Regions from separate parts of the Fusobacterium sp. FSA-380-WT-3A genome, predicted to be linked through region 4. Evidence: riboswitches for the same ligand, from Rfam matches in the RefSeq annotation. Region 4 holds a riboswitch; each other region holds the start of a gene.

Region 1 (3,606 bases), on a different contig from region 4:
TTTTTTCACCAATATTTTTTTTAGAATATTGAAATAAACCTGATTCTAAGGTTTGAACTTTCTTTTTTTCTTTTTTATTTCCAATTTCAATTATCAGTCTTTTTAGAGGAGTAACTTCAACAATTTTTCCTGTAAGTTTTTCTCCAGCTCTAATTTTGTTTCTCCTTTTCACATTTTGAAAAATAAATATTAATAATATTATAAAAAAGATTATTTCTAAGATTTCCCACATATTTTCACCTTTATTTTAAATTATTTTTTAAATTTTCATAAGCTTTGAAAATATTAGCTATTTGGATTTTAACTCCAATTTTAATAGCATTTTCATCTATCATAAATTTGTCATTATGTAATGGCTCACAAGCTCCAATACTTTCATTTCTAACACCTAAATAAAAGAAAGCTCCAGGAACTCTTTCAAGATAATAAGAAAAATCTTCTGCCCCCATTTCTGAATATTTTTTAGTAATAACATTTTCTTTTCCTAAAACTTCATTTCCAACTTCTTTGACAATATCCACATATTCATCATGATTTATTAAAGCATTATAACTATTTCTAAAATTAACAATAGCTGTAGCTCCATATCCTTTTGCTACAAATTCACTCATTTCTTTAATTCTTTGTTTATTGTATTCTCTGCTTTCAGTAGAAAGAGTTCTTAAAATTCCTGTAACTTCAACTTCTCCAGCTACTATATTTTCTTTTGTTCCTCCCTTAATAGTACCAAAAGTTATAACTACAGAATCTCTAGCATCTGTATTTCTAGAAACAATAGATTGGATAGAACTAATAATTTGAGCTGTAGTAACTATAGCATCAACTCCCTCACTTGGAAAGGCTCCGTGAGTACTTTTTCCTATAACTTTTATTTTTACTCCACAAGAAGAAGCAAACATAGGTCCATATTTAATACCTATACTTCCAACATTTACAAAAGGGTCAACATGAAGTCCAAATATAGCATTTACATTTTCTAAAACTCCCTCTTCTATCATTGGAAGAGCCCCACCAGTAGTTTCTTCTGCTGGTTGAAAAATAAGTCTGATATTACAAGGAATTTCATCTTTTATTTCTGATAAAATTTTGGCTACTCCTAATAAAACTGTGTTATGAACATCATGTCCACAAGCATGCATTTTTCCAACATGCTCAGACTTAAATTCAAAATCATTATTTTCTAATATTGGTAAGGCATCAATGTCTCCTCTTAAAGCAATGGTAATAGTAGAATCTTTTCCAGGAATATCAGCTACAATTCCACTTTTTCCAATATTTGTTTTATAATTTATATTAAGTTCATCTAAAGTTGAAGAAATATATTTTGTAGTTTTTGGTAAATCAAAATCTAACTCAGGGATTTTATGTAAATCTCTTCTAACTTTTATAAACCAATCATTAAATTTATCTATATTATTTAAAATTAAATTATTCATAAAAACCTCCATAAATTAATTAATAAGAATTATAGCAAAAAAAAATCTATAAAACAATAAAAATTATAAAAAATAAATTTATATAATATATAGTTTAAGATATAAAATTTATATTTTATTTTTTATAGAAATTGTTATAAAATGACAACAATAAAATAAGAAACGGATTGAGGAGCAAATGACAAAAGTAATTATGTTGAGTTACCTAACTTTGAGATATAATGAAAGGGGATTTTGCCGAAATCTAAAAATTATAGGGAGGATTTTTAGGTTGGGAATATGGAGAATATCCATATAACTGTCATTGATATTCAATGTTGTGCTTTCTGTTGTGTTATTCATTGTTGTGATACTAAAAATAAATTATATTATCTCAAAATGAAATATAAACCAACAGATAAGTCTGTTGGTTTTTTATTTTAAAATAAAAAAGGAGATAATATATGAGAGTAGTATTAAAATATGGTGGTTCTAGCGTAGCAACTATTGAAAAAATTAAAGCAATAGCTGAATATGTAGTGAACTTAAAGAAAACAAAATATGATGAAATTATAGTTGTTGCTTCAGCAATGGGAAAAACAACAAATGCCCTTATTGCTATGGCAAAAGAAATCTCTGATTCACCAAATCAAAGAGAACTAGATTCACTTTTATCTACAGGAGAACAACAAACAGTTTCTCTATTGTCAATAGCTATAAATTCTTTGGGACAAAAAGCTGTATCATTAACAGGGTATCAAGCTAATGTAAAAACTGTAGGAGTTCATACAAAAAGTAAAATCAAAAATATTGATACAGAAAAAATAGAAGAATATTTAAAAGATAATAATGTTGTTATAGTAGCTGGATTTCAAGGAATAAATGACCACGGAGATATAACTACATTAGGAAGGGGAGGTTCAGATACAAGTGCTGTTGCCTTAGCTGCTTCTCTAAAATGTGAATGTAGAATATATACAGATGTTGAGGGAATTTATAGTGTTGACCCAAGACTTTATAAAAATGCTAAGTTTTTAGATAAAATTTCTTATGAAGAAATGATGGAAATGGCTAATTTAGGAGCTGGAGTTATGGAAACTAGAGCTGTAGAAATTGGAAAAAAATATAATATACCTATTTTTGTTGGAAAAACTTTAAGTGAAACAGGAGGAACTTGGATAATGGATATGAATGACGTATTAGAGGATAAATTAGTAACAGGAATTAGTATAACAAAAGAGATAATAGTAACAACTCTTTCAAATATTAATTATTCTAGTGAAAAAATAGCAAAAATATTTACAATAATTAATGAAGTAGGATTAAATATAAATATGATTTCTCAAAATGTTTCAAATGATAATAAAGCTAAAATATCATTTAGTTGTGTAGAGGGAGAAAAATATTTATTAGACCAAGCTATTGAAAGAATAAAAGTGGAATTACCTTGTATAGAGTTAGGATATAATGATAACTTAGCAATGATTTCAATAGTAGGCGTAGGAATGATAAATAACTCTGGAGTATCTGGTAAATTTTTCTCAGCTTTAAGTAGAGCAGGAATAAATTTTTATCAAGTAACAACATCAGAGATAAGTGTTTCATGTAGTATAGAAAGAAAAGATATAAATAAAGCAGTAGAAGTAGTAGCAGAAGAATTTAATTTATAGAGAATAATTTGAGGAGGATAAATATGAGAGTTGCTATTGTAGGAGCTACAGGATTAGTGGGAAGTACATTTTTAAAAGTTTTAGAGGAAAGAGATTTAGGAATAACAGAGTTATATTTATTTGCTTCAGCAAGAAGTGCTGGTAAAAAAATAACTTTTAGAGGAAAAGAATATACAGTAGAAGAATTAACAGAAAATAGTTTTGATAGAGGGATTGATATAGCTCTATTTTCAGCTGGTGGAGATATAAGTAAAAAATATGCTCCAATAGCAGCTTCAAAAGGATGTTTAGTAGTTGATAACTCTTCAGCTTGGAGAATGGACCCAGAGGTTCCATTAGTTGTACCAGAAGTTAATAAAGAGGCAGCGTTTACAAATCATGGAATTATAGCAAACCCAAACTGTTCAACAATTCAATGTATGGCTCCATTAAAAGCTTTAGCTGAAAAATATGGATTAAAAAGAGTAATATATAATACATATCAAGCTGTATCAGGTACAGGACAAAAAGGTGTAGAGGAT
Region 2 (3,606 bases), on a different contig from region 4:
TGATGTTTTGGTCTAATTTTGCAACTCTAGATACAATTAAAATGGGAGCAACATTTCCTACAAACATAGCTACAATATGTTGAAAGGCTAATGGTAGAGCTTCTAAAAAAGAAGGTTTTCCATCTATTTTGAATAACTCACTAGATTCTGTTAAATTTTTATTTTCCTTTAACATTTTTCCTCCATAAAAACAAATGTAATATTTTAAATACAGAATATTTTATCATATTTTTTTAATAAAATCTAGTAATGAAAAAAATGTTGATTATAAAAAATTAATTTATAATCAACATTTTGTTTTATTATTTTATTATGTTAAATTAGATATGTCTTTTTCTTGTTACTAATAAAATAACTACAAGAGCTATCATTCCAAAAGGAAGAGCTAAAAATAAATTTCTAGTATATCCTACAATAATATATGAAATAAAAGATATAGCAGCTACAGTTAGAGCATAAGGTAATTGAGTATAAACATGGTTTACGTGATTACTTTGAGCTCCAGCAGAAGCCATTATAGTAGTATCAGAAATTGGTGAACAGTGGTCTCCACAAACAGCTCCAGCCATGCAAGAAGAAATTGCTATTATCATCATTTGATGGTCACCATCAAATACAGCAACAACTATTGGAATTAAAATTCCAAATGTTCCCCAAGAAGTACCAGTAGCAAAAGCAAGTCCACAACCAACTAAGAATATAATAGCTGGTAACATATTCATTAAAGAACTAGCTGAAGTTTCCATAAAATGAGCTACATAAGGAGCTGCTCCTAAACTATCAGTCATAGCTTTTAAAGTCCAAGCAAAAGTAAGAATTATTATAGCTGGAACCATAGCTTTAAATCCTTCTGGAATACAACCCATACAGTCATGAAAACTTAAAACTCTTTTTACAGAATAAATAATTATTGTTAATATCATAGCAAATATACTTCCTAAAGAAAGTCCTAATGAAGCATCACTGCTTGAAAAAGCTTCTACAAATGTAGCTCCACTAAAAAATCCTCCAGTATAAACCATTCCAATTACACAACAAATAATTAATAAAATAATAGGAATTACTAAATCTAATACAGAACCTTTTTTATTTTCTTGAACTTCTTCTGTAACAAATGAACGGTCAGCAGTTGTAAATAAATCTCCTTTTAAAGCATTTTCTTCATGAATTCTCATTGGTCCATAGTCTACATTAAAAATAACTAATGTCACTAACATAAAAATTGTAAGAAGAGCATAGAAATTATAAGGGATAGCTTGAATAAATATAGAAAATCCATCTTCTCCAGGAACAAATCCTGTAACTGCTGCTGCCCAAGAAGAAATAGGAGCAATGATACATACTGGAGCTGCTGTTGAATCTATAATATAAGCTAGTTTTGCACGAGATACATTATATTTATCTGTAACAGGACGCATAACACTTCCAACAGTTAAACAGTTAAAATAGTCATCAACAAATATTAAACAACCTAATAATATTGTAGCAAGTTGAGCTGATATACGAGATTTTATTTTTTTACTAGCCCACAAACCAAAAGCTAATGACCCCCCAGCTGCATTCATAAGACAAACCATAGTTCCTAAAACAACTAAGAAAATTAAAATTCCTACATTATAACTATTTGAAAGAACTGAAATAAATCCATCTTGTAAAATGTGAGTAGCAGTTTTTTCAAAAGTAAATCCTGAATAGAATAAACCTCCAACAGTTATTCCTATAAATAAAGAACTATAAACTTCTTTAGTTATAAGAGCAAGAACTATAGCTACTACAGGTGGTACTAATGACCAAAATGTAGAATAAAGTGCTGGTTGATAAGTTTCTTCTCCAGCAAAAGAAAAGACAGATAGCAGTAAAAACATTGAGCATATTAAAATGCTTCTAATAAAACTTTTTTTCATAAAACCCTCCATATTTATAAAAAATTAATGTTGACAAATAAAAAAAGCCACAATTAACATGAGGCTTCACAAAAATGAGTTATATTCAATTAGTGATAATGATAAAACTAATTTACTTTGATAGCTCTCCACAAATTTGTGACAGTCTATTACATATTTTGTAATAGCCCAAGAATTATATGGTGTAGTATAATTCTTTCGGCAATTTCCCCTTTTGTCTAAATAACAGTTCACCAACTTTTTACATTTAGATTACTCTTGAAAATTGCAACCTCTATCCTCTAGCTTATTTACTTTTGTGCATTATACTACTTATTTATATAAAAGTCAATACAAAAGTTAAAAAATATATTTTTATAAAATAAATAAAAAATATAAATATAATCTATCATATAAAACTGTTGTAATTTTTTATAAAGTTATAAAAAAATATATTGAATATACTAAAAATATATGATAATATATGTTAATATTTAAAAAAAGGGGTGAGTGTGATGAATTTTATATTTTTATCTCCAAATTTTCCAAAAAGTTATTGGAATTTTTGTAGAGGATTGAAGAATAATGGAGTTAATATATTAGGGATTGGGGACGCAGAATATGACAGTTTATCTCCAGAGTTAAAAAATTCTCTTAATGAATATTATAAAGTTTCATCATTAGAAAATTATGATGAAGTTTACAAAGCTTGTGCTTTCTTTGCTTTCAAATATGGAAAAATTGATTGGATAGAAAGTAACAATGAATATTGGCTATTAAGAGACGCTAAACTTCGTACAGATTTTAATGTAAATACAGGATTAAAAAATGATAGAATAGCTGGTATAAAATATAAAAGTAAAATGAAAGAGTTTTATGCTATGGCAGGAGTAAAAACAGCTCGTTATCATATAGTTGATAATTATGAAAATTCTTTAAATTTTATTGAAGAAGTTGGTTATCCTGTAATTGTAAAGCCAAATAATGGAGTTGGAGCAGCTGCTACTTATAGACTTGATAGTAATGAAGAATTTAATTTTTTCTATGAAACATATGATAAACAAGTGGAATACATAATGGAAGAATTTATAAATGGAGAGTTACTTTCATATGATGGAATAGTAAATAGTAAAAAAGAAATAGTTTTCGAAACTGCTCATGCTTATCCTATTCCTATTATGGATATTGTAAATGAGAAAAAAGATGTTAGTTATTATTCTTATAGGGTTATCCCAGAAGATTTAAAAGAAACTGGTAGAAAAACTGTCCAAACTTTTGATACAAATAGTCGTTTTTTCCATTGTGAATTTTTTAGACTTTTGGAAGATAAACCAGGATTAGCAAAAAAAGGAGAAATATTAGGTCTAGAAGTTAATATGCGTCCACCTGGAGGATATACTCCTGATATGATGAATTTTGCTAACAATATAGATGTTTATCAAATTTGGGCAAATATGATTTGCTTTGATGAAGGAAGATTTGACCCTAACTCAAGACCATATCATTGTATTTATGCTTCAAGAAGGGATGAACATAATTATGTAAATTCAAGAGAAGAGATTTTAGAAAAATATAAAAATAATATAGTGATGATAGAAAGAATGCCTGATGTATTTTCTGCAGCTATGGGAAATGATATGATTACTGCAAGATTTGAAACATTAGAGCAATGCCTAGAATTTGAAAATGATTACTTAAAACAATACTAGAAAAAGGGGGAGAG
Region 3 (3,606 bases), on a different contig from region 4:
AAAGTGTTGAAAAATTCTTCAGTACATCTTTTTCCTCTATATTTTCCTTCCATAACCTCTAATTTATCATATGTGATATTATATCTTTCTAAGAATCCTTCATCAAATGTAATAGAACCTATTTTAGCACTGAAAGCTGTATAAGGGTAACAATCACAATATACATTTATTCCCTCTTCTCTTTTTTTATCTAACATTTCTAAAGCTTTATCCATTTGACCAAATCCAGCCATACTTCCAATATGTGATACTACATAATTAGCTTTTACATAGTTACCTAAATCTAAAAACTCTTCTATTGCATTAAATATATTTTTAGCATCTTCTCTTAAATGTGCTGATATAACTTTATGTTGTCCTAATCTTCCAAGAGTTGTCATCTCATTGAAATCTATTCCAGGAACATATCTAAGTCCAAAACTAATTCCCAGTAATCCTGTATCTTTCATCATTTTTTTACCTATCTCATACATTTCTTCCACTTGGTCATTTTCAAGACTTACATATCTGTCAACACCAATTTTTTGTCTTAGTATCCCATGAGGTAATAACATTCCAAAGTTAATAGGATGTCCTTCATCTACTCCATCTAAAAACTCCTTTGGATTAGAAACTCCTATTCCTGAGTTTCCACCTATTCCTGTAGTAACTCCCATTGATAACATTCTTTTAAATATTTCTCTATCTGGTGTTGTTCCATCAGTTAAAACTTCATGCATATCAATATCTATAAATCCTGGGCAAACACACATTCCCATAGCATCTATTTCATTATCTCCTATTAACACTTCATGAGATAATTCTACTATTTTTCCATTTTCTATTGCAATATTTAGTGGTTCATACACACTATTTTTTGGGTCTATAACTAATCCGTGATTTATTACTGTTCTCATATCCTAATTTTAAGTTACATTTTTATCTTGTAACTTTCCTCCCTTCTTTATTTATTTGTATATCTAAGTTGTATTATAAAATAATTATATCATATTTTAATAATTTCCGCATATTGTTTTTTTTACTTATTCTATTTCTATAAATACATCATTGGCTACCAAATCTTCAAAAGATTCTCTTTTAATTGATAAATAAGATTTCCCATCTTTTACAAACACAACTGCTGGTCTTGTAGCTTTATTGTAATTACTTGACATTGAATATCCATAAGCTCCAGTTGTAGGGACAAATATATAATCTCCTTCTGAAGCTTTGGCTATTTTCATATCTTTTCCTATTAAATCTCCAGACTCACAACATTTTCCTGCAATAGTAACTATATCATTTTCTTCTTGATTAAGTTTATTAGCAACAATAGCTTCATATTTAGCTTGATATAAAGCTGGTCTTATATTATCTGTCATTCCTCCATCAATAAACACATATTTAACTCCACCATATGTATTTTTTATGCCACCAACTGTATATAAAGTTCCCCCAGCATTTCCCACAATACTTCTTCCAGGTTCTATAGAAACTTTCTTTAAAGTCATATTTTCTTTTTCTAAAGTTTTTTCAATATGTTCTATCATAGATTTCATAAATTTTTCAATATCTACTTCTACATCTCCATCAACATAATAAACTCCAAAACCTCCACCTAAATTCATTTCAGGAATTTCCATATTAAATCTTTCTGATATTTTTTTAGTAAACATTATCATTGTTTCAATCCCCTCATGAAAAGCTTTAGTATCAAATATTTGTGAACCTATGTGACAATGAAATCCTAAAAATTCTAAACTTTCATAAGAAAGAATTTTCTCTACTATACTATAAATATTTTCATCAAATATAGATTCTCCAAACTTAGAACTATGTTTTGATGTTCTTATATATTCATGGGTATGAGCATCTATTCCTATATTTATTCTTAACATGACTCTTATTTTTTTATTTTTTTCTTTAGCTAAAGTTCCTAATTTATCTATTTCACTTATATTATCTAATATTACTATTCCAATTCCCCAATCAAGACACATTTCAAGCTCTTCTATACTTTTATTATTTCCATGCATATGGACTCTATTCATAGGAAATTTTGAAACTTTTATAGAATATAATTCTCCACCAGAAACTGCATCTATACTTAATCCATACTTCTCAACTATTTGGCACATAGCTTTCGATAAAAAAGCTTTTGAAGCATAGACTACTTCTGTTTCAAATTTTTCCGATTTAAAATTTTCTATATATTTTTTTATATTACTTTCTATCAATTCTTGGTCCATAACATATAATGGAGTTTTATACTCCTTTGCAAGTTTTTCTACTGATACTCCACCTATCTCAAGAATTCCATTATTATTTTTCATTGTTCCAAAATATCTCATAAAACTTCCTCCAAAATTTTCATAAAAAAAGACAGTCTTTTCAATTTCAGACTGTCTTTAGTAACCTATTAAAAATAATTACTTATATTTTAGATAACTTACTTGATAGCCCTCCATTGAAATTTCAATGACAGTAAAATAGATATTATCTAATTTACCAATAAAAATGTTTTGACTTTCATTTTTATTTCGGCAAAATCTCCTTTCAAATTATTCTCCGTTTGTCAAACTAAAATAATTTTACTCTTATCATTTGCTCCTCTATCTTTTTAAATTCTTTTACATAAAAGTATATCTAAATTTTATTAATTTGTATAATATAAATTATAAATATTTTTTATATAATCTATTTATTATTTTACATGAATAGCTCTATTTTTTATCTCTTTCATTCTTCCTTCTAAGGCGTGAGTAATATTATAATTTGAAATATATCCACAACATCTTCTTTGAATTTTCATTTTCATTCCCTCTTCATTACCACATTGAGGACATTTATATTTTGCTGTATGTTCGTCATAAGAGATTTCTCCTGTATATCCACATTCAAAACACACATCTGATACTGTATTTACTGCAAAATATTCTATTCCTTTATCATGAGCATATTTCATAAGTTCTAATATTGCATCAGAGTTATAAGTTTTTCCTCCATTTTCAACATACATTATGTTTCCTCCATTACAATATTTAATAAATGGAGCTTCTGTATCTATTTTATCAAAAGCATCTATTGGTAACTCTGATGAGAAATGGAAAGAATTTGTATAATATTCTCTTTTTAATAACCATTCAGGCATTACATCACTATAATTTTTCTTATCTGCATTAAAGAATGTTGCTATACTAGCTTCTGCTGGAGTTCCATAAACTGATACAGGTAATCCAGTTTCCTCTTTTATTTCATCAGCTTGTCTTCTTATTTCTTTCATTATTCTAAGACCTAATTCTTTTCCAGCTGGCTTTGATATGTTTTGTTTATCATCAGTAAGTATTCTTACACAATCATCTATTCCTAAAAATCCATATGACACAGAAGCTCTATCAGATTTTAATAATTTTTCTACTGTTTCATCTGGTTGTAATCTAGCAATAGCTCCATATTGGAATAATATAGGTGCTTGTTTAGCTTTTAACTTTCTAACATTTTCATATCTTTTTAAAATTCCTAATTTCATAAGAGATTTTTTCTCTTCTAGTAATTTCATAAATGTTTCTACTACATCAGTTTCCTTATGTCTTAAAGCTTCTAGAGATATTTGAGGTAAATTTAATG
Region 4 (3,606 bases):
CTTTTTTTATTTAAAGGAACAGGAATGATAACATCTATATTATTTTCTTCTATCACTTTTTTTAAAGTTTTTTCTATAAGTTTTCCTAAGAAAAATCCAATATATTTTCTATTTTGAAATTTATAGTTTTTTATTAAATTTCTGAAACTTTTATCATAGTTAAAAATATAGTATACATCATTAAATTTTTTTAATGAATTATTATGTAAAAAATTTTCTTTACAATTATTACAAATATATATTTCACTGTTAGATAGAAGATTATTGCAGACACTACATCTATTGTTAAAGAAAAATTTTCTAAGGTGCAGGTTTAGGTTCTGGAACATTTTTCACCTTCTTAAGTTCTTTATCAACAACTTTAGCTGAATAAATTTCTGTATATCCACAATCAGAACAAATTTTTAGATAGTAAGTTCCAAATTCAACTTTTAATTTTGAATCTTTTTCAGGAAAAATTGCTGTTTTTACATAATAATCGCTGCTTCCACATTTTGTACATCTAAAATCCAATTTCATCACCCCACAATATGTTTTCAATCCAATAACATTTACCATTTTCATCAAATGCTATTGCATCAAATCGGATATTAAAGTTTTGTAGTTTATTTATTGCTATAAATTCATTAGCACTTAAAAACATTCTTCTTAATTTTTTCTTAGAAATAGCTTCAAAACCATTTCCAAATTTTTGATTACTTCTTTCTTTTACTTCTACAAAAATTATTAGATTGTCCTTTCTTAAAATTAAATCAATTTCTCCAAAATGAGAATAAAAATTTTTTTCTACTAATTGAAAACCTTTTTTTTCTAAAAAATTTAATGCTAAATTTTCAAAATATTCTCCTTGAACTCTTTTATTTAAAAATTTTTTCATTTTAAACCTAACTTTTTTCTTAAGAGTTAGATAAAATTTTCTTTAAAAAAGTTTTTCTATGAATTTCTAGAGGTCCTTTTTCTAATAAAATTTCTCTATGAAGTTTTGTTCCATAACCTTTATGTTTTTCAAAATGATATTCAGGATATATTTCTGAAAATTTTAACATTATTCTATCTCTTGTAACTTTAGCTATTATAGAAGCTGTAGCTATTGATAAAGATTTTCCATCACCTTTTACAATACACTCTTGATTACCATTATAATTTTTTATTAATTTATTTCCGTCTACTAAAACAATATCATAATCAATATTTTGGCTTTTAATATCTTCAATAGCTCTATTCATAGCTAAAAAAGTGGCATTTAAAATATTAACCTCATCAATTTCTTCTACAGTAGCTATTCCAATTCCAACATCACAAAAAGTTAAAATTTTTTCAAATAAATTTTCTCTTTTCTTTTCTGATAATTTTTTAGAGTCATTAATATCTTCAAAAAAATCATGATATTCTCTTATTCTTACAGCAGCAGCTACTACAGGGCCAGCCAATGGACCTCTTCCAGCTTCATCTACTCCTAAAATTATTTTTCCTTTTTCAATATCAAATTTATATAGTTTACTCATCTTTTCTCCTATAACTTTATATTAATTTAATTTTAAAATTTTTATTTTTGTAGAATAAGTATTTTAATTTTATTAAATTCTTTTCAAAATAAATTTATATTTAATTATAACATTCATAGAAAGAAAAATAAATAAGAAAATGAAAAACAAAATTGACAATAAATATAAAAAATGTTATTATATGTATTGGACAATTTAATATTTTCAAGGTAGAGGTTGCAAAAGACATTATTAGATAATAGGAGTTTAGCAAGCATAGATTATTATTGAAAGGGAATTTTGCCGAAAGGTTTAAAGAGCTAACTTTAGACACTTGGGATTATAGAGAACATCTATAAGACTGACATTAGTTTACTAGTGTAGAGCTATCAATTAGATTATAAATTATATAGTTTATTTTATATTTTCTGCCTTATATTTTAATAATATAAGGCTTTTTTATTGAGGAGGATTAAGTGACAAACAACGAGAGAAGAGGAGTTTTTATAGAGGTATTAAAATTATCTCCTATTGTTTTATTAGGAATTTTAATGGTTGGTATAAAATTGGACTTTTTGATAGCAGCTCCAATTTCAACTATATATGTAGCAATAATTGCTTGGTTAACTGAAAAATTTTCTTTTAATGAAATTGTAGAAAAAGCTGTAAATAGTGTAAAGGAAATTCAGTTAGTGTTTTTTATTTTAATGTTAGCCTATGCTATGGCTGAAGCTTTTATGGCTAGTGGAGTAGGAGCTTCAATAATTATTATGTCTTTAAATTTAGGTTTAACAGGAAAAACAATAGCTGTTACAGGAATAATTGTTACAAGTGTTTTATCTATTACAATAGGAACATCTTGGGGAACTTTTGCAGCTTGTGCTCCTATATTTTTATGGTTAAACCATATAGTTGGTGGAAATATTCTATTAACTTTAGGGGCTATTGCTGGAGGAGCTTGTTTCGGTGATAATATAGGGCTTATTTCAGATACTACAGTTGTAAGTTCTGGAATACAAAAAGTAGAAGTTATACATAGAATAAGACATCAAGGAGTTTGGTCTTTAGGATGTCTTATAGTTGGGATAATAACTTTTTATGTAGTATCAGTTATGATGGGATTACCAAATATAAGTGGAAATGTAAATGAGGCTATCAATCAAATTCCTGATAATGTTTGGGAAGTTTTAAAGTCTGAAAGAGAGTCGGCAATTATTCTTTTGAATCAAGTTAAAGATGGAGTACCTTTATATATGTGTTTACCCTTAATTTTTGTTTTAATATCAGCAATAAAAGGTTTTCCAACATTAGCTTGTCTTTTTATAGGAATTATTAGCTCTCTAGTATTTGGTTTAATATCAGGAACAATTCCAAATATTTCAGAATTTTTAGATTTAATGTACACAGGTTTTTCAAGTGCTGGAGCAAGTGTTATTATAATGATGATGTGGATAACAGCTTTTGGTGGAATTATGGGAAGTATTAATGCTTTTGAACCATTATCAAGAATAGTAAAAAGAATATCTAAAAATGTAAGACAACTAATGTTTTACAATGGAGTTTTTTCTATATTAGGAAATGTAGCTTTAGCTGATGAGATGGCTCAAATAGTTACTATAGGACCAATAATAAAAAATTTAGTTGATGAAACTGTAGAGGGAAGTGAAGAGGAAAAATATAAATTACGTCTAAGAAATGGATGTTTTAGTGATGCTATGGGAGTTTTTGGTTCTCAATTTATTCCTTGGCATACTTATACTGTATTTTTTACAGGAATAGCTTCTGTTGTTTACCCTCTTTATGAATTTAGGCCAACAGATATTATGAAATACAATTTTCTTTCTATAATAGTTGTAATTTCTATATTAATCTTGACTTTAACAGGATTAGATAAATTTATTCCATTATTTAATATTCCTGAAGAACCAAAAGTAAAATTAAAAAAATAAAATTTTATAATCAATAAATTTTCTATAAGGTAGTTTTGTTAGAGAGTTTGAATAATAAAGATAATATTAAAAAAGTGAGTTTATTATTTTTGATGAAGTAAATAAGAAATATTTTTATGAAAATAAATTTTTTCTTATAATAAAAAATAAAAGGGATATTGCAAAAATACAAT

The links. A riboswitch is a leader RNA that binds a small molecule or an ion and turns the genes downstream of it on or off. The one in region 4 is predicted to bind lysine.
Region 1: another riboswitch for lysine. It lies ahead of HF862_RS06425 (aspartate kinase); the one in region 4 lies ahead of HF862_RS03810 (Na+/H+ antiporter NhaC family protein).
Region 2: another riboswitch for lysine. It lies ahead of HF862_RS01180 (Na+/H+ antiporter NhaC family protein); the one in region 4 lies ahead of HF862_RS03810 (Na+/H+ antiporter NhaC family protein).
Region 3: another riboswitch for lysine. It lies ahead of lysA (diaminopimelate decarboxylase); the one in region 4 lies ahead of HF862_RS03810 (Na+/H+ antiporter NhaC family protein).

The regions. Positions count from the first base shown of each region.
Region 1 covers NZ_JABAFQ010000009.1:25,221-28,826, reverse strand. Annotated here, with positions in the region: gene HF862_RS06440 (hypothetical protein) at 1-232, opposite strand, end outside; gene HF862_RS06435 (M20 family metallopeptidase) at 243-1,436, opposite strand; lysine riboswitch at 1,596-1,769, shown strand; gene HF862_RS06425 (aspartate kinase) at 1,880-3,085, shown strand; gene HF862_RS06420 (aspartate-semialdehyde dehydrogenase) at 3,109-3,606, shown strand, end outside.
Region 2 covers NZ_JABAFQ010000001.1:242,946-246,551, forward strand. Annotated here, with positions in the region: gene HF862_RS01175 (uracil-xanthine permease family protein) at 1-175, opposite strand, end outside; gene HF862_RS01180 (Na+/H+ antiporter NhaC family protein) at 321-1,904, opposite strand; lysine riboswitch at 2,018-2,189, opposite strand; gene HF862_RS01185 (acetyl-CoA carboxylase biotin carboxylase subunit family protein) at 2,399-3,592, shown strand.
Region 3 covers NZ_JABAFQ010000001.1:157,561-161,166, reverse strand. Annotated here, with positions in the region: gene HF862_RS00715 (amidohydrolase family protein) at 1-896, opposite strand, end outside; gene lysA (diaminopimelate decarboxylase) at 1,023-2,330, opposite strand; lysine riboswitch at 2,429-2,602, opposite strand; gene nrdD (anaerobic ribonucleoside-triphosphate reductase) at 2,684-3,606, opposite strand, start outside.
Region 4 covers NZ_JABAFQ010000003.1:146,478-150,083, reverse strand. Annotated here, with positions in the region: gene HF862_RS03830 (ComF family protein) at 1-329, opposite strand, end outside; gene HF862_RS03825 (zinc ribbon domain-containing protein) at 301-519, opposite strand; gene HF862_RS03820 (YraN family protein) at 503-877, opposite strand; gene HF862_RS03815 (ribonuclease HII) at 897-1,505, opposite strand; lysine riboswitch at 1,708-1,881, shown strand; gene HF862_RS03810 (Na+/H+ antiporter NhaC family protein) at 2,036-3,433, shown strand.